3 regions of the Janibacter alittae genome follow, and region 2 is predicted to be linked to each of the others. Evidence: predicted binding sites of a transcription regulator. Region 2 holds the regulator's gene; each other region holds the start of a gene.

Region 1 (6,671 bases), 1.3 Mb from region 2:
CACCGGTGCGGGCACCGAGTGCGACATGTACGTCGCCCTGGGCCCCGGTGGTGTCACGACACCGGGCAAGCAGGTCCACGCGGAGGCCGTCATGACCTCCTTCGGCGTCAACGACGACCTCACGGGCGACGACTTCCCCGCCCTGCACGACATCGTCGACACCACCCAGGTCCTGGAGTGCCAAGAGCACTACCACGCCAAGGTCCAGGCCAACCCCACGGCCAGCTACACGCTGTACGCCTCCGGCAGCAAGACGTCCGGGATGGGCATCGACTGGCCCGTCGGCGAGGCAGTGAGCTCCAAGACCATCGGCAACGGCGCCTCCGGTGGTAGCGCCACCTCGGAGAACGGCATCTGGTGACCCGCACCCCCTGAGGGACGCGCGGCTCTGTGGCTGGCCCCATCCGCGACTCCACGGCGGCCGGTTCCCGACCGCACGGTGGGCGTTCCACTCCCTTCGCCCGCGTCCCCGCACGACAGCGGCCCCGCCATCCGGCGGGGCCGCTGTCGTCTCGGGGCTCGGCCTCAGCTGTCGATCCGCTGCTGCTCGTCGGTGGAGGCAGACACCTCCTGGGGCTCGGCCCCCTTGCCCTCCACGGAGATCTGACGGGGAAGTGCCCGCTGGTCGAGCGGCAGGGTCACCGTCAGCACTCCGTTGTCATAGTTCGCCGTGATCCGATCGGGGTCGATGTCGTCCCCGAAGGTGATCTGGCGACGGTAGCTGCCCGAGAACCGCTCGCTGGTCAGCCACTGGACGTTCTCCTCCGGCGGCGCCGTGCGGTGCGCGGTCAGGGTCAGCACCCCTCGACCCATGTTCACGTCGATGCTGCCCGGATCCATCCCCGGCAGGTCCGCATGGATGACGTACTGCTCGCCCACACGGAAGACGTCGACCGGCATGAACTGCGGCGAGCGTGGGGTGGAGCGGGCGCCCAACAGGCCCTGGGCCAAGGCATCCAACTCGGTGAGTGCATCAGTGCGCATCATCAGAAACAACCTCCAACGATGAAGGCCACCCACCGCCCCCGCGGGGGTGGCGCTACCTGTAACGACAGTCACAAATTTAGCACTCTCACCTTGAGAGTGCCAAGCCCCTGATCGGCCCGCGACCAGCCCCGGCGATCGAGCCCGCAGACCGCACGCCCCGGCCCCAAGACGGCCCCCCTTCGCCCTGAACCGAAGGGGGGCCTCCTTGGGGCCGGGGTGCGGGTCAGACTGCGTGCGCGGCGACCGCTGCGGCGACGGCCTCGGCGACGCCCTCCTGGAAGACCGGGGGGACGATGCAGTCGGCGGTGGGCTCCTCGACGAGGTCGGCGATGGCGCGCGCGGCGGCGAGCTTCATCTCCTCGCTGATCTGCACTCCCCCAGCATCCAGCGCCCCGCGGAAGATGCCCGGGAAGGCGAGCACGTTGTTGATCTGGTTCGGGTAGTCGCTACGACCCGTCGCGACGACCGAGGCGTACTTGTGCGCGACGTCCGGGTGCACCTCCGGCGTGGGGTTGGCCAGCGCGAAGATCATCGGGCCCTCGGCCATCGTCGCGACCTGCTCCTCGGGGACGGTGCCGCCCGAGACACCGACGTAGACGTCCGCGTCCTTCAGCGCATCGGCCATCGTGCCGGTCTTGCCGGAGACGTTCGTCGTCGCGGCGAGCATCTCCTTGTGCGCGACCAGGTCGTGGCGGTGCTTGCCGATGATGCCGCGCGAGTCGCACACGACGATGTCCGTCACACCGGCCAGCTGCAGCAGCTGGGTCACCGCGACACCGGCCGCGCCGGCACCACCGACGACGACGCTCAGCGACCCGATGGCGCGGTCGACGACCCGGCAGGCGTTGATCAGGCCGGCGAGCACGACGATCGCCGTGCCGTGCTGGTCGTCGTGGAAGACGGGGATCTCCAGACGCTCGCGCAGCCGGCGCTCCAGGTCGAAGCAGCGCGGCGCGGAGATGTCCTCGAGGTTGATGCCGCCGTAGCTGGGCGCGATCCGCACGATCGTCTCGAAGAGCTCGTCGACCGACCCGGACTCAAGGCACACCGGGATGGCGTCGACGCCGGCGAAGTGCTTGAAGAGGACGGCCTTGCCTTCCATGACCGGCATCGCCCCGAGCGGGCCGATGTCTCCCAGGCCGAGCACCGCGGTGCCATCGGAGATGACCGCGACGGTGTTGTTGCGGGCCGTGAAGCGCCGCGAGAGAGCCGGGTCCGCCTCGATGGCCAGGCAGACGTCGGCGACACCGGGCGTGTAGAGCAGGGACAGGTCCTCCTGCCCCTCCAACGGCTTCGTTGCCCGTACCTCGACCTTGCCGCCCTCGTGGGCGACGAACTGCGGGGCAGTGAGGTCGTAGGTGGCGGGGGGCTCGGACGCAGACACGGCAGACAAACCTCGGAAGAATCGAAAGGATCTTTGAACGCTTTGGGTGGCCGGGTGTGGTCACGGTGGGCGGCTGGTGAGCCGAGCGACATCCTTTCACACCGAGCGAGGGGTGCCGTGGAGGCTCCGTCGTCGCGCCTGCGCCGTCCGGGCGCCTACGATGCCGCCCATGATCCGACCGGGCCTGGCGCGCGTCGTCGGCACCTCGATGGAGCCGACCCTGCGCGAGGGCGACCTGCTGCTCGTGCTCTGGGGCGCCCGGCCACGGGTGGACTCGATGGCGATCGTGCGGCTCCCCCGCGACGAGCACGGCGCGCCGCGGCCGGTGTCGGTCAAGCGGGTCACGGGCGTCGATCCGGTGGACCCCGGCCGGTGGTGGGTCGAGCGGGACAACCCGAGAGTCGGCGTGGACTCCTGGCTGGTCGGTTCCCTTCCCCGCTCGGCGGTCCTCGCCAGGGTCCTACTGCGAATACCTTGCAGGAGAGCCCCCTCCACGTGACCTGTCGTCCTCATCCGAGTAGGTTGAGAACCAGCGTCGCCCGCATGGCGGGCGGCAGCACCCGACCACGAGAGGAAGGCACCCTATGCGTCTTCGCGACATCTTCCAGATCACCGAGGTCAGCGCCCACTGCGACCTCCCGTGCGGTGTCTACGACCCCGCGCAGGCTCGCATCGAGGCCGAGTCGGTCAAGATGATCATCCAGAAGGCCAACCAGAGCGACGACCCGGACTTCCGCACCCGTGCGATCGTCATCAAGGAGGAGCGCTCCGAGCTGGTCAAGCACCACCTGTGGGTGCTGTGGACGGACTACTTCAAGCCGCCGCACTTCGAGAAGTACCCGCAGCTGCACGTCCTGGTCAACGAGGCCACCAAGCTCGCGGGTGCCGCCGGCACCAAGGGCGAGTTCGACGAGGCCAAGGCCGACGAGCTGCTGGCCAAGATCGCCGAGATCGACAAGATCTTCTGGGAGACCAAGCAGGGCTGACCTGCTCGTCCCGATCGACGGGGGTCCACTGCACACGGTGCGGTGGGCCCCCTTCGTCGTGGTCAGATGATCAACGCGCCCTCGTCGACGAAGACCTGCTCGAGCGCCGCGACGACGTCCGGGTCGTACTCGTACCCCAGCCCGAGGTGCAGCCGCTCCAGGGCCACCTGTCTCGCCCGCGGCGAGCGCGCGCCCTCGGTGATGTCGTCCCAGGCGTTGGCGACGCGCACGACCCGCGACTCGATCGGGATGTGCTCGCCGAACTCGCGCGACCGGCGGAAGGGGGTGCGCACCTGGTCCAGCAGCGGCAGCAGCTCTTCGAACATCGGCGCGCTCCCGACGATCCGGACCGTGGTCTCGGCGATCCGCTGCTGCGTGCGCGAGGACGCATGGATCGTCCTGCCGCCGGGCAGCGGCTCCGGCAGACCGAGGTGCCCAACGTCGTGCAGCAGCGCCGTGCGCTCGATGCGGTGGCACACCTGCGGATCGACGTCCATCACCGTCGCGATCCGCACCGCGACATCGGCCACCCGACGGCCGTGCCCGGTGCGGGAGAACCCGCTGATCTCCGGCAGCCGGGACATCGCAGCGATCGACTCCTCGAGGTCACGGCGACTGTCCTGCACCCACTGGACCGCGAGGTACATCATCAGCACCGGCAGGAGCAGGAGCGGGATGGCCACCCAGTCCAGGACCGGACGCGCCACGGCGATGAGCGGGCCGGCGGACGCGCTGGCCGCCGCGACACCCGCGAAGGGACGGAACTCGTCGGTCACCAACTCGGCGAGCGTGCCCCCCTCCTCGAGCCAGATGATCAGCTTCTCCAGGACGGTCTCGACGAGGCCCCCCACGGCCGCCACCGCCAGCAGGGCGAAGGCCGCGACGGCTCGCCGTGTACCGTCCGCGAAGGCCCACTCGACCAGCGTGCTGTCACCGAGGCTGACGTCCCGCGCGAGGAAGGCCGTCACGGCCAAGCCGAGGAAGCGGGCGCCCAGGGAGCCCTCGACCACCGGCCTCCCGCGGAATCGACGAACCAGGGCGCCGACGAGCATGCTCAGCCAGACGATGACCAGGACCGAGGCGGCACTGGGCGCCTGGCCGTCGAACATCAGCGGGGCAAGGACGAGGCCCAGGGCCGGGGCCGTCGTCAACGGCGCCAGCACTCGCTGGGCCAGCCGGATCGGCAGCTGCTCGCCGATGATGATCGCGATGATCGCGACCACGACGAAGGGGGTGAGAGCCGTCTCGTCGAGCTCACCACGGATGGCCGCGCAGGTGCCGACGAGGATGGTGAAGGTGAAGAGGATGAGCCCGGGTGGGACATGCCTCAGCCTCATGGGACCACCGCCGGGAGCTGCCCTCGCCCGTGCGCCCGCCGTAGGGCGTTGACGCACACCTCGTCCCAGGCCGAGTCCACCGAGGACTCGCAGAGACGGACGGCCTCCTCGGCCGTGCGTCCGGCCATGACCGCGTCGCTCCAGGCATCGGCGACCGCGAGGATTCGGCTGCCGAGGGGGATCTGCTCCCCGACCAGGCCCTCCGGCCTGCCCTGCCCGTCGACGCGCTCGTGGTGACCGGCGATGTACGTCAGGGGTGTCGCGAGGAATCCGATGCCACCGAGCACCGACGCCGAGGCTGCTGCCTGGTCACGACGGACGATCGCCGCCGGCTTGCCCTCGAGCGCGAGCAGGCCCACGTCACGCAGGTGGGCGGCCACCACCACCTTGTCGACGAGCGACGGCCGCACGCCCACGGCTGCCGCGATCGCCTTCGCTGCGTCAGCGGCCAAGCGGCTGGACTCAGCTGCTCCCGGGTGACGCGTGTCGAGCGCGGTGACGAAGGGCGTGCAGACCTCGCGTCGGACGGCCCACTCCTCGGCGAGCTGCCGCAGGCTCCACTGGATGACGACGATCGAGGGCAGGAAGAACAGCGCGGAGGTCCACCCGAGACCGGCTGGTGACCACAGGACCACCAGCAGGTAGGCCGCGACGTATGACATGGCGTAGGAGCCACCGACTCGCAGCAGGACGTTGGGCAGGATGGAGGCAAGGGAGCCCCCGGAATCACGTTGCAGCACCCCCGCCAGGAGCGCCGCGTTCATGAGTGCTGCAGCCGCGGCGGCGGCAGCCACGTCGAAGGCCAGCGCCAGCGGGTCCACACCGACTCGGGCCGGCAGAGCAAGTCCACCGACTGCGACGTAGGCCAAGGACCCGAAGAGGACGAGCAGCACCCTCTGGGCCGCGTTGAAGATCCGTTTGACGGCCGTCGTGGAGTCGGTGATCGTCGGCACGAGCGCGACCACGCCCGCACCGGTGGGACCGATGAGGGGGATGGCGGCGACCTGGACGATGGCCGAGACGGAGAACTGCATCGGTCCCACGGCCTGGGGCCTGCCCAATGAGGCGACGAAGGCCACCACGACGAGGGCGATCACCCAGCTCGTCGGCCGGGGTGCGCCGGAGACCAGGACGGCGCAGAGAAGCGCCACGACTGCCGCCGTGGCGACAACGGCGACGTAGATGACCGTTGAACGCGGAGTGACGGTCGACGGCGGGGGCTGCGTCCGTCCGTACTTACGCAGCCCCAACCCCCCTGTTAGGCCCAGTCGACGTTGGTGGTGTGCGCACCACCGGCCCAGTCAACATTGCGATTCGACGCGGCCCAGTCAACGTTGCGATTCGACGCGGCCCAGTCAACGTTGCGAATCGACTTGGCCCAGTCCACATTGCGATTCGACGTGGCCCAGTCGACGTTGAGCGTGGACGTGGCCCAGTCGACGTTGAGAGTCGACGTGGCCCAGTCGACGTTGAGGGTGGACTTGGCCCAGTCGACGTTGAGGGTGGACTTGGCCCAGTCGACGTTCCCCGTGGCACTGGCACCCCCAATCAGGCCACCGAGAGACAGCGCGAGGGCGGAGGCTGCGAGCATCGTTTTCGTCTTCATGTGGTACATGATGCCAGCAAAACTACTCTTGACGAGAGGTAATGCGATGGATGTTTGCGCATGCCAGACTGGGCACCTGACCACAGCCTGCTGACCGGCGGGCCCCCGACCCAGAGGAGTCACCTTGAGCAAGCGCGCTCGCAAGCGTCGTGACCGCAAGAAGAAGAACGCGAACCACGGCAAGAAGCCGAACGCCTGAGTCGTTTCACAGGCAACGAAGGGGGCGGTGTCCGGATGACGGACACCGCCCCCTTCGCCTGTCTCGGGACATCGGTCCAGTAAAGACACCAAAAATCAATGACAAAAACACGGCCGGACACTACGCTCAGCAAACATTCAGATTCCGACGAGGAGTGGATTGCCGCATACGC
Region 2 (6,671 bases):
GGAAGGCGCCCTACTTCGCGACCGTGCGGCCGAAGGTGCGCGAGGTCCGTCCCAACTACGCAGAGCTGTCCATCGCCAACCGCAAGGCGGTGCACAACCACATCGGCACGCTGCACGCGATCGCCGTGTGCAACGGTCTCGAGGCCGCGATGGGTCTGCTCGCCGAAGCCACCTGCCCCGGTGGGATGCGGTGGTTGCCGCGGGGTCTGCGGGTGGACTACCTGGCGAAGTCGACCACCGACCTGCTCTGCATCGCCGAGACCGACGCGTCCGACTGGGCACGCGGCCCCGGTGACGTCGACATCCGCGTCAAGGCCGTGCGCACCGACGGGGTGGTCGCCGTCGAGGGCGTCATCCCCGTCTACGTGTCGATGAAGCCGAGCACGAGGGACTGACCTAACCGGTCAGGCGTGCGCGAAGTCGGTCCAGTCGCTCGTCGTCCCACCCGTGCTGGCGCAGCCACCCGGTGGCGCCGCCGTGCTCGTCCTCGAGGGTGCGCAGGATCATCTCCATCGTCTCCGGCTGCGGGGTCTGCTCGTCGAGTGAGCGCCCCTGCAGACCCCACTTGTACGGCTCGACGTCGACCAACCGGTCGATGATCTGCCGGATCCGCTCGCCGCTGGCGGCGTAGTCCGCGATGATCTCCTCGTCGGGGACCCCGGCGACCGACAGCGCCATCGCGGTGACCGTCCCGGTGCGGTCCTTGCCCGCGGCGCAGTGCACCACGGCGCCTCCGCGGCTGTCCGCGATGACGTCGAGTGCCCCCGCGACGGAGTCGGGACGCTGGTGCAGGTAGCCGAGGTAGTGGCGCGTCCAGAAGCCCGAGGACCCCCGATCCGGGTCACCCTCGGACAGCAGCAGGGCGTCCTTGCCACTGTCGGCGGTGCTCCGGGCCGCACCCGGGTGACGGTCCTCGGCGATGAAGCTGAGGTGGTGGTGCGCCAACGACGTCTGGGTCAGGGGGCCGGGTCCGGTGAGATCACGCTCGACGTCGGTGCGCAGGTCGATGACGTCGGTGACGCCCACCTCGCCGACGAGCCGCTGCACGTCCGCCCGCGTGAGGTCCTGCAGGTTGTCGCTGCGCACGAGCCGACCATCCCGGGTGCGGCCGCCGCTGAGGGTGGGCAGGCCGCCGAGGTCGCGCATGTTGACGACGCCGTCGAGGTCGATCCAGTGGGTCATGGTCCTCACCGTAGCCAGCGATGCTGACAGGAGGGTGACCGGCTGGTGTCGGGCTGCGTCCCGCGGGTGGGAGGATGGCGCGGTGCCTGCCCTGCCCGATGGAGACGAGGCGCCGCGGGACGGCGCCCTGCCCGCCACCGCCCGTGACGCGGTCGGGCAGCGACCCTTCGGGATCTACCTGCACGTGCCCTTCTGCACGGTCCGGTGCGGCTACTGCGACTTCAACACCTACACCGCCACCGAGCTCGGTCCCGTCGGGGGAGCGAAGGGGGCGGGCGTCGCCACCTTCGTCGACGCGGCGATCGACGAGCTCGACCTCGCCCAGCAGGTGCTGGGGGACCCGCCGGCCGTGTCCACCGTCTTCGTCGGCGGAGGCACCCCGACCCTCCTGCCCGCCGCGGACCTCGTGCGCTTCCTCGGGGCCGTGCGTGAGCGCTGGGGGCTGGCCGATGACGTCGAGGTGACCACCGAGGCCAACCCCGACTCGGTGGACGTCGACTCCCTTCGCGTCCTGGCCGAGGGTGGGTTCACCCGGGTGAGCCTGGGTATGCAGTCGGCCGTGCCGGGTGTCCTGGCGACACTGGACCGCACCCACGACCCCGCCAACGTGAGCAGGGCGGTCGCGGCCGCCCGCGAGGTGGGCCTGGCCGTCAGCCTCGACCTGATCTACGGCACGCCGGGCGAGAGCCTGCAGCAGTGGCGCACCTCGCTCGAGACGGCGATCGCACTTCGACCGGACCACCTGTCCGCCTACGCGTTGACCGTCGAGGACGGGACCAAGCTGGCCGCCCGGGTGCGTCGCGGTGAGCTGCCCCGACCCACCGATGACGACGAGGCCGACAAGTACGAGCTCGCCGACGAGTTGCTCGCCCCGGCCGGATTCGACTGGTACGAGATCAGCAACTGGTCGCGCACGCCCGCCGGACGGTGTCGGCACAACGAGGCCTACTGGCGCGGCGACGACTGGTGGGGCGTCGGGCCCGGGGCCCACAGCCACGTCGCCGGCGTCCGGTGGTGGAACGTCAAGCACCCCGCTGGCTGGGCGCAGCGCCTCGCCGGGGGGTCCCCGGCAGCGGCCCGCGAGGTCCTGACCCCCGGGCAGCGCCACGACGAGGACGTCCTGCTGGGGGTGCGGTTGCGTGACGGACTGCCGACCGGCATGGTGACGCCGCAGGGACGAAGGGCGGTGGCCGGCCTCGTCGCCGACGGTCTGGTCGACGGTCGTTCGGCCGTCCGCGGGCGCGTGGTGCTCACCCGTCGCGGTCGTCTGCTCGCCGACACCGTCGTCCACCAGCTCATCGCCGGGGCCGTCGAGCCATGGCAGGTGTCCACCGGCCATGACTGAGACACCTGCCGCCGTCCCGGACATCATTCGGCTCCTCGACCTGCTGGGAGTGCTCGCCAACGGGTTGCTGGGCGGGGCCGTGGCCCGCCGCTTCAACCTCGACCCGGTCGGATTCGCCGTGTTGGCGATCGTCTCGGCCCTGGGCGGCGGCGCGATCCGCGACGTGCTGCTCGACCTCACCCCGATCGCGCTGACGGACCTGGCCTACCTGACGGTCGCGCTCGTCGCTGCAGGCGTCGCGTTCATGGTCCCTCTGGAGGGCCGTCGCTGGCGCCAGCTCTTCCCGTGGGTCGACGCGATCGCCCTCGGGACCTGGGCGGTCGTCGGCACGCAGAAGGCGCTGATGTACGACATCCACTGGCTGCCGGCGATCCTCCTCGGCGTGCTCACCGCCTGCGGTGGCGGTGCCGTGCGGGACATGATGCTGGGCCGGGTGCCGGTCATCCTGCAGCAGTCCGAGCTCTACGCCAGCGCAGCCTTCGTCGCCGGCGCGACCTTCGTCGTCTTCTCGTCCTTCATCCCGGGCCCGGGGGACTCCCTGGTCGCCGCAGGCGTGGGTGGTGGCATCTGCGTGCTGGCCCGCAAGCGCGGGTGGCGACTGCCGACGGAACCGCGGTGGATCGCGGTGCGTCCCAAGGAGTGAGCGTCCGGGCGACCGGGGTGTCGTGCGCCGGGACGATGCACGACGATGGGGAGGGAACCCCCTTCGCGATCATCAGGAGCTGCACATGAGCACCACCCGCACCGCCGTCGTCACCGGAGCCGCCCGCGGCATCGGCCGTGCCGTCGCCCACCGACTGGCCACCGACGGCCACCACGTCGCCGTGCTCGACCTCGACGAGTCGGCCTGCCAGGTCGTCGCCGACGAGATCACCGATGGCGGCGGCACGGCCCTCGCCGTGGGGGTGGACGTCTCGGATCCCGAGCAGGTCGAGGCCGGCGTGGCCCGGGTCGCCGAGGAGCTCGGCGCGCCGACCCTGCTGGTCAACAATGCCGGCATCATCCGCGACAACATGCTCTTCAAGATGCCGGTCGAGGACTGGGACGCCGTGATGTCGGTGCACCTGCGTGGCGCCTTCCTGATGACCAGGGCCTGCCAGGCGCACATGACGACCGAGAAGTACGGCCGCATCGTCAACCTCTCCTCGACGTCGGCGCTGGGCAACCGCGGCCAGGTCAACTACTCGGCCGCGAAGGCCGGGATGCAGGGCTTCACCAAGACCCTGGCCATCGAGCTGGGCAAGTTCGGGGTGACGGCCAATGCGATCGCCCCCGGCTTCATCCAGACCGACATGACGGCCGCGACGGCCGAGCGGATCGGGGTGCCCTTCGAGGACTTCCTCGCCCACGCCGCCAAGGAGACCCCGGTCCAGCGCGTCGGTCAGCCCGAGGACATCGCCGCGACGGCGTCCTTCCTGCTGTCGGAGGAGGCGGGATTCGTCTCCGGCCAGGTCATCTACGTCGCGGGCGGCCCGCGGGACTGACCCGGGACGCCGCAACTGCTTGGGCTCCTGCGAGTTCACTCCGCGGTGACGAAGTCGATCAGCTCCTCGACCCGGCCGAGGAGGGCTGGTTCGAGGTCGGCATAGCTGCGCACCGTGCCCAGGATCTGCTTCCAGGCGCGGGCGATGTCGGCCTGCGAGTCGTGCGCCCAGCCCAGGTGCGCGCAGACGCCGCGCTTCCACTCCACGGAGCGCGGGATCTGCGGCCAGGCCTGCATACCCAGACGCTGCGGACGCACCGACTGCCACACGTCGACGTAGGGGTGGCCGACGACGAGGACGTGCTCGGGGGCGACCCGGTTGGCCTCCTCGACGATGCGTGACTCCTTCGTGCCGGGCACGAGATGATCGACGAGGACGCCCATCCGACGGTCGGGGCCGGGGGAGAACTCCCGGATGACCCCGGCAAGGTCGTCCACGCCGTCGAGCATCTCGACGACGACCCCCTCGATCCGTAGGTCATGGCCCCAGACCTTCTCGACGAGCTCGGCGTCGTGCCGGCCCTCCACGAAGATGCGCGACCCGCGGGCCACCCTCGCCCTCGCGTCGTGTACGGCGACCGACCCGCTGGCCGTGCGCGATGCGGCGCGCTCGGCCTTCGCCAGGGCCGCTCGCCGGTCCCCCTTCGGCGCGGTGAGCGCCACCGGTGTGCCGTCCTGCAGGAACCCGGCACCCAGCGGAAAGGCCCGGACCGTGCCGTGCCGGTCCTCCAGGTGCACGACGTGGACACCACCGGCCTTCTCCACGGCGACCACGGCGCCGACCCAGCCGGTCTCGACGTCCTCCACGACGGTGCCGTGGGTCGCCTCGATCGGGCGCGAGGTGGGACGGGCGAGGCGGCCTCTGGAGCGCCAGTCGCCGGAGAGCACGTCATTGCCGTATCGGTCGTTCACGAGGCCGACGCTAGGCCGGGCGAGGCGTTCCGGACGGCAGGGCACGCCGGATTCCGGGGAATGCACCGGTCGGTCGTAGACTTGGCACTCAGGTGGACCGAGTGCCAAGGCGGTGCGGTCGGTGATGTCGGAAGGAGGACTCCATGAGTGACGAGCGTCGGATGGCGGTACTCAGCGCCATCGTGGAGGACTACGTCCAGACGTCGGAGCCCGTGGGCTCGCGGGCGCTGCTGGACCGGCACCGGCTCAACGTCTCTGCCGCGACCGTGCGCAACGACATGGCCGCGCTCGAGGACGAGGGCCTCATCGTCGCCCCGCACACGTCCGCCGGCCGGATCCCCACGGATGCCGGGTACCGCCTCTTCGTCGACCGGTTGCAGGCCATCCGGCCGATGTCCCGGGGGGAGCGGGCCGCCATCACCGACTACCTCGAGGGCGCCGACGAGCTCGATGCCGTCCTGGACCGCACCGTGCGACTCCTGTCGACGCTGACCCGCCAGGTCGCCGTCGTGCAGTATCCGTCGCTGACCAGGAGCATCGTCAAGCACATCGAGCTGGTGGCGATGAGCGACACCCGCCTCATGGTGGTCGTCATCATGGGGACCGGCCGGGTCGAGCAGCGGGTCGTACCCACGGGCGTCGACTACACCGACGGCCCCGGCCTCGAGTCGCTGGCCCGGGCACGTTCCCGGGTCAACGCCGCGACCCGTGACCGGCGCCTAGCCGAGGCGCTCGATGCCCTCGGCACGCTGCACTCCGAGGACACCGGCACCGAGGACGCTCTCACCGCCGGGGTATTGGCTGCGCTCGCCGACGCGCTCGCCGACGAGCGGGAGACCAAGATCGCACTCGCGGGGACGGCCAACCTCGCTCGCAGCCCCGGCGACTTCCCGATGACGCTGGAACCCATCCTCGATGCACTGGAGCAGCACGTCGTGCTGCTGAAGCTCCTGGGTGTCGAGGCCGACCAGGACGAGGCGGGTGTCGCCGTGCGCATCGGCTCGGAGAACCCCGTGAGCGGCCTGCACACGACCTCGTTGGTCACCTCGGGCTACGGCTCGGGTGACGAGCAGGTCGGGACCGTCGGTGTGCTCGGCCCCACTCGCATGGACTACCCGGCGACGATGGCACAGGTGCGTGCCGTCGCCACCTACCTCTCGCGGATCATGGACGCCTGACGGCTCCCGTCCGCATCAACCAGACAGACCCACGACCTACGAGGACGTCAACGCGTGAACGACTACTACGAGGACCTCGGCGTCAGCCGAGAGGCCAGCCCCGAGGAGATCAAGCGGGCCTACCGCAAGCTCGCCCGTACCCTGCACCCGGACGTGAACCCCGGTGAGGACGCCGAGGAGAAGTTCAAGCGCGTCTCGCAGGCCTACGACGTGCTCTCCGACGAGACGAGGCGTCGCCAGTACGACATGGGCGGCGACCCGTACGGCGGGGCGCACGACGGCTTCGGCGCGGGCTTCAGCTTCAGCGACATCATGGAGCAGTTCTTCGGCGCCCAGTCGGGCGGCGGCCGGGGGCCGCGCTCGCGCCGTTCGCGCGGGCAGGACGGCCTGGTCGGGCTCGAGGTCGACCTGGCGACCGCCGTCTTCGGCGGTCAGGAGGACCTGGTCATCGACACCGCCACCGCGTGCTCGGTGTGCGACGGCGACGGCGCGCAGCCGGGCACCGGCCGCCGCACCTGTGACACCTGCGCCGGTCGTGGTGAGATCCAGCAGGTGCAGCGCTCCTTCCTGG
Region 3 (6,671 bases), 430 kb from region 2:
GATGAACACGCGATTCACTCGCAGGGCCCTCGCCGCCACGGCCGCCTCCACCCTGGCGCTCACGCTCGCCGCCTGTGGCGACAGCGACAGCGGAGACTCCGGCTCCGGGGGCGAGGGAGAGGCAAAGGGCACCATCACCCTGGGCTTCATCCCCTCCTGGACCGACGGACTGTCCACCGCTTATCTCCTCGAGGACCAGCTGACCAAGGCCGGTTACGAGGTCGAGATGCAGACCCTCACCGAGGCCGGCCCGCTGTACACCGCCCTGTCCAAGGGTGATGTGGACATGTACCCCTCCGCATGGCCGGAGGTGACCCACGCCTCCTACATGGAGGAGTACGGCGACAAGATCGAGGACGTCGGCGCCTACTACGACAACGCGAAGCTGACCTTCGCGGTGCCGGAGTACAGCGAGATGCAGTCGATCGCCGACCTGCCGGACCACGCCGACGAGCTGGACGGCAAGATCATCGGCATCGAACCGGGCGCCGGCCTGACCAAGGCCACCAAGGACAGCGTCATCCCGGACTACGGCCTGGGGAGCGACTTCGAGCTGGTGACCTCCTCGACCACGGGCATGCTCGCCGAGCTGAAGAAGGCCACCGACGCCGAGGAGGAGATCGTCGTCACCCTGTGGCGCCCCTTCTGGGCCAACAGCGCCTTCCCGGTGCGCGACCTCAAGGACCCCAAGGGCGCTCTCGGTGAGCCCGAGGCCCTGCACTTCCTCGGCTCGGAGACCTTCTCCGAGGACTTCCCCGAGGCGGCCGAGCTGATCGCGGGCATCAAGCTCGACGACGAGCAGTACGGCGCGCTCGAGGACATGGTCGTCAACGAGTACGGCGAGGGCAAGGAGACCGAGGCCATCGACGCGTTCGTCGAGGAGTACCCCGAGGCCTTCGAGACCGAGCTGACCGAGAAGAAGTAGGACCCTCTTCCCGCAGCACGCGCGAGCCCCGGTCCGATCGGACCGGGGCTCGCTCTCGTTCAGGGGCAGTTAGCCGCAGATCAGCAGGCCCATGTCCTCCTTGAGCGCCAGGACGCGGGTCACCGAGCGCTGGACCTGATCGGCGAAGGCGGGATCCCCCTTCGCCTCCTCCACGATCGCGGAGGTCATCGTCGGCACCTGGTCCGGCTCGACGGTGAGCACGATGTCGCCCCCGGCGGCGATGAATCGCGTCGCTCGCTGCGCGACCGACGTGGCCTGGACCGCCGCCGCGGCGCCCACGTCGTCGGTGATGACCACCCCGTCGAAGTCGAGGCCGCGGCGCAGCATCCCCTCGATGATCCGTTCGGAGAAGACCGCCGGGGTGCCCGGGTCGATCTTGGCGTAGCGCGCGGAGCCGACCATGACGATGTTCGTGCCGCCGTCGATGACCGTCTTGAAGGCGGCCAACTGTGGGTCGTCAGTGGTCATCTCGTCGTCGGTGATGCCCTGCGCCGTCAGATCGGGGTTGCCGGTGATCCGGCCGATGCCGGGGAAGTGCTTGACGGTCGGCTCCACGCCGGCGTCCTGCATCCCCTGCGCGAAGGCGAGCGCTCCCGCCCCGGCCACCTGCGGGGTCGAGCCGTACTCCCGACCCCACTGGCCGATCGGTTCGTTGGCCCGGCCGACGGAGGCGGGGACGGTGTCGGCGACAGGAGCGAGGTTGACGTCGACGCCGACAGAGGCGAGCTCGGCTCCCCACCCCTTCGCGGAGGAACGCAGGTCGGGCAGCCGTGCCTGGTCCAGGCCGGAGGGAATGGATGAGAAGCCGGCCCCGGTGAACTGCTGGACCTGGCCGCCCTCCTGGTCGGCGGAGACGAGCATGCCGACCGTCGTCCCATCGATGGTGGGCGCGACCTGCTGGAGGTGACTGCTCGCTGCCTCGACGGCCGACGAGCCCTGCCACCCTCCGAGGTAGAGCATCGAGCCCAGACCCTGGTCGTCGATGTAGGGGTCCAGACTCGTCGCGGAGCCGGGGTACATCGCCGCCATGAGCAGTTGACCCGCCTGTTGCGTCGGCGTCATCGCCTCCCGCACGTCGGCGACGCACGCGCTGGTCCGGGGGTCGGAGGATGAGGCGGAGGGAGAGGTGCCGCCCGATGACGCGGACGAGGACGAACTGCCCGAGGACGAGGCCGAGGAGGACCCGGACGCGCTGGATGAGCCACTCGTGCCGGTCGGGTTCGAGTTGCCGGACCCGCCGCACCCGAGGAGGGCGAGCACGGCCGCGCCGGCGGCGACGCGGGGCAGGTGGTGACGACGGGGCATGTCCGAACGCTACCCGCGGCACTCAGCCGGCGGGGGACACGACGAGCACCGTCTGGGCGCCGGCGACGCGGGTGAGCACGATGGTGGCGCTCGCACCGTCCCCGGCGCCCCGACCGATCTTCAGTTGGCGGCGTAGCTGGTCCTCGTCGAGCCGGATCCCCCGCTTCTTGATCGTCAGGCCGGTGATGCCGTGCTCCCGCAGCCACGCACGCAGGGTCTTGACGGAGAAGGGCATGGCTTCCAGCACCTCGAACCGGCGGGCGTGCCCCAGGTCGATCTCCAGATCGCTCGAGACGTACCCCAGGCCCGGCTCGAGTTCCGCGCCGGACACGGCACCGGTGACGGTCCCGATCAGGCCCGCCCGCACGACCGCCCGGTCGGCCTCGTACAGCCACCGACCGGTGTCGGCCAGCGAGGTCGCCCGAGGCGGGTCCTCCTCGCAGCTGCGCTCGTCGACCTCGACCGGGGGGATGCCCCGGCGCAGGACGCGGGCACTCCGGCCGGCCTCCTTCACCAGGGGACCCCACCAGACGGTGCACTCCAGCACGGTGCCCTGCCAGGAGAGCCACTGCGCCTCGGTCCCCAGTGGTGGGATGTCATGGGGAAGGGAGGGGCTCAGCTTGGCGCCGGTCGCCGGCACGTCACGGGCGACGGAGAGCACGAAGTCCCAGGACGGCGAGATCTCGTCAAGCCGGAACACGCGGCGGGTACGGCCATGACGGTCGGCGACGCCGGGTGTGCGGCGAGCCGGGTCGAGCCAGACGCCGGCGCGGGCGTGCAGCGGATCGACCGGAGGGTCGAAGTCCTCCGCCACCCCGGTGCGGGCGCGACTGTCCGGCCACGGACGCAGGTTGATGTCGGCCAGGGCCGCGGTGAGCGGGTCGGCGTCGACGGCATGCACGGTCACGCCCAGGGCGCTCATGGCCATCGCGTCGGAGCCGATGCCGCAGCCGAGGTCGTGGACGGTCGCCAGGCTGGCGGCCGCGTACCGGCCGGCGTGGGTGGCGGCGACCTCGAGACGGCTGGCCTGCTCCAGCCCGTCGGGGGTGAACAGCATGCCCTCGGCGAACTCGCCGAACTTCTCCTGCGCCCGTGCCCGCAGGCGCTTCTGGGTCATCAGCGCGGCGGCCTGCTCGGCGGTGCGGCCCCGGGCCCGCAGCGCGCCGATCTGTGCCACGGCGTCGGCCTCCCGGTAGTCCGGGAGATCGTGCAGGGCGGCATGGCCCTCCGGGGAGGCCAGCCAGCGCACGGTCGTCAGATCCACACGGGGCATTGTCCCCTCTCCGCGAGTTCGGCGAGGAGGACGGGCCGGGTGAGGGCCGTCAGGGCCCCGGGTCGGCAGAATTGGCACTCAGGTTGACCGAGTGCCAACGCCCGCCTAGATTTGGACTTGGCACTCACCACTGGCGAGTGCCAAGGCCACGGCTGGTCGACCCCCGCGACGGCGTCCGGCCCGGCACCACCGAGAACTCATCATCCACGACCCTCACCCAAAGGAGTCAGCGTGTCGGTTTCCATCAAGCCGCTCGAGGACCGCATCGTCGTCCAGTCCGTCGAGGCCGAGCAGACCACCGCGTCCGGGCTCGTCATCCCGGACACCGCCAAGGAGAAGCCGCAGGAGGGCGAGGTCGTTGCCGTCGGCCCCGGCCGCTTCAACGACGACGGTGACGAGCGCGTCCCGATGGACATCTCCATCGGCGACCGTGTCATCTACTCCAAGTACGGCGGCACCGAGGTCAAGCACGGTGGCGAGGAGTACCTGATCCTCTCCGCGCGCGACGTCCTCGCGATCGTCGGCTGACGATCCCCGAGACCCCGCGACCGGGCACCGGTCGCAACTGCTGACGCCCCGGGTGCGGGCCCTCCCGGGGTCCCACCGGGGCGTCGCCGTTTCCCCCATCTCACCTGAGACCAAAGGACATCCATGGCCAAGGAACTGGAGTTCAACGACTCCGCCCGTGACGCCCTCCTGCGTGGCGTCGACCAGCTCGCCAACGCCGTCAAGGTGACGCTCGGCCCCAAGGGCCGCAACGTCGTCATCGACAAGGCGTGGGGCGCCCCCACCATCACCAACGACGGCGTGACCATCGCCCGCGAGATCGAGCTCGAGGACTCCTACGAGGACCTCGGCGCACAGCTGGCGAAGGAGGTTGCGACCAAGACCAACGACGTCGCCGGTGACGGCACGACCACCGCGACCGTCCTCGCCCAGGCAATGGTCCGCGAGGGCCTGCGCAACGTCGCGGCGGGTGCTGCCCCCTCCGGCCTCAAGCGCGGCATCGACCAGGCCGTCCAGGCCGTGTCCGAGCGCCTGCTGGAGAACGCCAGCGAGCTGGGCGACAAGGACGAGATCGCCCAGGTCGCTGCCCTCTCGGCGCAGGACCAGGTCATCGGCTCCACCATCGCCGACGCCTTCGACAAGGTCGGCAAGGACGGTGTCATCACCGTCGAGGAGTCCTCGACCGCCGAGACCGCTCTCGAGTTCACCGAGGGCATGCAGTTCGACAAGGGCTACATCAGCCCGTACTTCGTCACCGACCCCGAGCGCATGGAGGCCGTCCTCGAGGACGCCTACGTGCTGATCAACCAGGGCAAGATCTCCAACATCCAGGAGATCCTGCCGGTGCTGGAGAAGGTCGTCCAGTCCGGCAAGCCGCTGATGATCATCGCCGAGGACGTGGACGGCGAGGCGCTGTCCACCCTCGTGGTCAACAAGCTCAAGGGTGTCTTCAACGTCGTGGCCGTCAAGGCCCCCGGTTTCGGTGACCGCCGCAAGGCGATGCTGCAGGACATGGCCGTCCTCACCGGCGGCCAGGTCGTCGCCGAGGAGGTCGGCCTCAAGCTCGACCAGGTCGGCCTCGAGGACCTCGGCCAGGCCCGTCGCGTCGTCGTCACCAAGGACAACACGACGATCATCGACGGCCAGGGCAATGCCGACGAGGTCACCGGTCGCGTGAACCAGATCAAGGCCGAGATCGAGCGCACCGACTCCGACTGGGACCGCGAGAAGCTCCAGGAGCGCCTCGCGAAGCTCGCCGGGGGCGTCTGCGTCATCCAGGTCGGTGCCCACACCGAGGTGGAGCTGAAGGAGAAGAAGCACCGCATCGAGGATGCGATCTCCGCGACGCGTGCCGCGATCGAGGAGGGCATCATCGCCGGTGGTGGCTCCGCGCTCGTCCACGCCGTCTCGGTCCTCGACGGGCTCACCCTCGAGGGCGACGAGGCCGTCGGCGCCAACATCGTGCGCAAGGCCGCGGTCGAGCCGCTGCGTTGGATCGCCGAGAACGCCGGCCTCGAGGGCTACGTCAGCGTGGCGAAGGTCCAGGAGCTCGCCCCGGGCAACGGCCTCAACGCCGCCTCCGGTGAGTACGGCGACCTCGTGGCCGCCGGGATCATCGACCCCGTCAAGGTGACCCGCTCCGCGCTGGTCAACGCGGCGTCGATCGCCTCGATGGTGCTGACCACCGAGACCCTCGTCGTGGACAAGAAGGAGGAGGAGCCCGAGGCCGCCGGCCACGGTCACTCCCACTGATCTCCTGATCCGGAAGGGGGCTGCTCACCGCGAGGTGAGCAGCCCCCTTCGTCATGGTGCCGGGGTGGCCATCGAGGACCACGTCCACCGGGCCGAGGCGCGTCAGTCGGCGACGATGACCCGCACCTCGACCGTCTCCTCGAGCTCGCGCAGGCGCTGCTCGGTGTCCTCCGGGAGCGAGCCGGCGAGGTCGGTGACGGCGTAGCCGTACTCACCCCTGGTGCTCAGCTGCTGGCCGTCGATGTTCGCGCCGCCCTCGGCGAGGATTGCGTTGACGCGGGCCAGGACGCCGGGGACGTTCTGGTGCAGGTGGAGGATGCGCGTGTCACCGATGGTCTGCGGGGCGGTGACGCCCGGCACGTTGACCGACATCGTCGTGGCACCGGTGCGGGCCCAGTCGCGCAGCTTGCCGGAGACGTAGCGACCGATGTCCAGCTGCGCCTCCTCGGTGGAGCCACCGACGTGCGGGGTGAGGATGACGTTGGGCAGGCCCTGCAGGACCGACTCGAAGGCGTCGCCCGCCTTCTTCGGCTCGCTCGGGAAGACGTCGATGGCGGCGCCGGCGAGGTGACCGGAGAGGATGTTCTCGCGCAGGGAGTCCACGTCGACGACGAAGCCGCGCGAGAGGTTGAGGAAGAGGCTGCGCGGCCGCATCCGGGCGAACTCCGCGGCCCCGAAGTTGCCCGCGTTGCCGGAGCGTCCGTCGACGTGGAGCGTGATCGTCTCGCACCGCTCGAGCAGCTCCTCGAGCGATCCGCACCGTTTGGCGTTGCCGAGCGGCAGCTTGTCGTCGAGGTCGTAGTAGTACACGTGCATGCCGAAGGCCTCGGCGACGACCGACAGCTGGCTGCCGATGTTGCCGTAGCCGATGATGCCCAGGGTCCGACC

The links. The regulator HrcA, encoded in region 2, represses chaperone genes, less so after heat shock. The targets are predictions, from matches to a motif close to TTNGCACTCGNNNNNNNCGAGTGCNAA.
Region 1: a site for HrcA is predicted at 1,064-1,090, ahead of V1351_RS04030 (Hsp20/alpha crystallin family protein). Genes of this name have one in related genera too.
Region 3: a site for HrcA is predicted at 3,596-3,622, ahead of groES (co-chaperone GroES). Genes of this name have one in related genera too.

Annotation. Positions count from the first base shown of each region.
Region 1 is NZ_CP144913.1:808,977-815,647, reverse strand. Features, by position in the region: gene V1351_RS04035 (hypothetical protein) at 1-361, shown strand, start outside; gene V1351_RS04030 (Hsp20/alpha crystallin family protein) at 526-987, opposite strand; gene V1351_RS04025 (NAD(P)-dependent malic enzyme) at 1,211-2,371, opposite strand; gene V1351_RS04020 (S24/S26 family peptidase) at 2,541-2,870, shown strand; gene sodN (superoxide dismutase, Ni) at 2,956-3,357, shown strand; gene V1351_RS04010 (HD-GYP domain-containing protein) at 3,420-4,694, opposite strand; gene V1351_RS04005 (HD-GYP domain-containing protein) at 4,691-5,845, opposite strand; gene V1351_RS04000 (hypothetical protein) at 5,953-6,300, opposite strand; gene V1351_RS16280 (50S ribosomal protein bL37) at 6,425-6,499, shown strand.
Region 2 is NZ_CP144913.1:2,082,798-2,089,468, reverse strand. Features, by position in the region: gene V1351_RS10005 (hotdog fold domain-containing protein) at 1-395, shown strand, start outside; gene V1351_RS10000 (tyrosine-protein phosphatase) at 397-1,182, opposite strand; gene hemW (radical SAM family heme chaperone HemW) at 1,265-2,527, shown strand; gene V1351_RS09990 (trimeric intracellular cation channel family protein) at 2,520-3,170, shown strand; gene fabG (3-oxoacyl-ACP reductase FabG) at 3,256-4,011, shown strand; gene V1351_RS09980 (DUF3097 domain-containing protein) at 4,047-4,922, opposite strand; gene hrcA (heat-inducible transcriptional repressor HrcA) at 5,066-6,100, shown strand; gene dnaJ (molecular chaperone DnaJ) at 6,155-6,671, shown strand, end outside.
Region 3 is NZ_CP144913.1:2,515,173-2,521,843, reverse strand. Features, by position in the region: gene V1351_RS12150 (glycine betaine ABC transporter substrate-binding protein) at 2-925, shown strand; gene V1351_RS12145 (glycoside hydrolase family 3 N-terminal domain-containing protein) at 995-2,251, opposite strand; gene V1351_RS12140 (class I SAM-dependent methyltransferase) at 2,274-3,515, opposite strand; gene groES (co-chaperone GroES) at 3,756-4,052, shown strand; gene groL (chaperonin GroEL) at 4,176-5,783, shown strand; gene serA (phosphoglycerate dehydrogenase) at 5,886-6,671, opposite strand, start outside.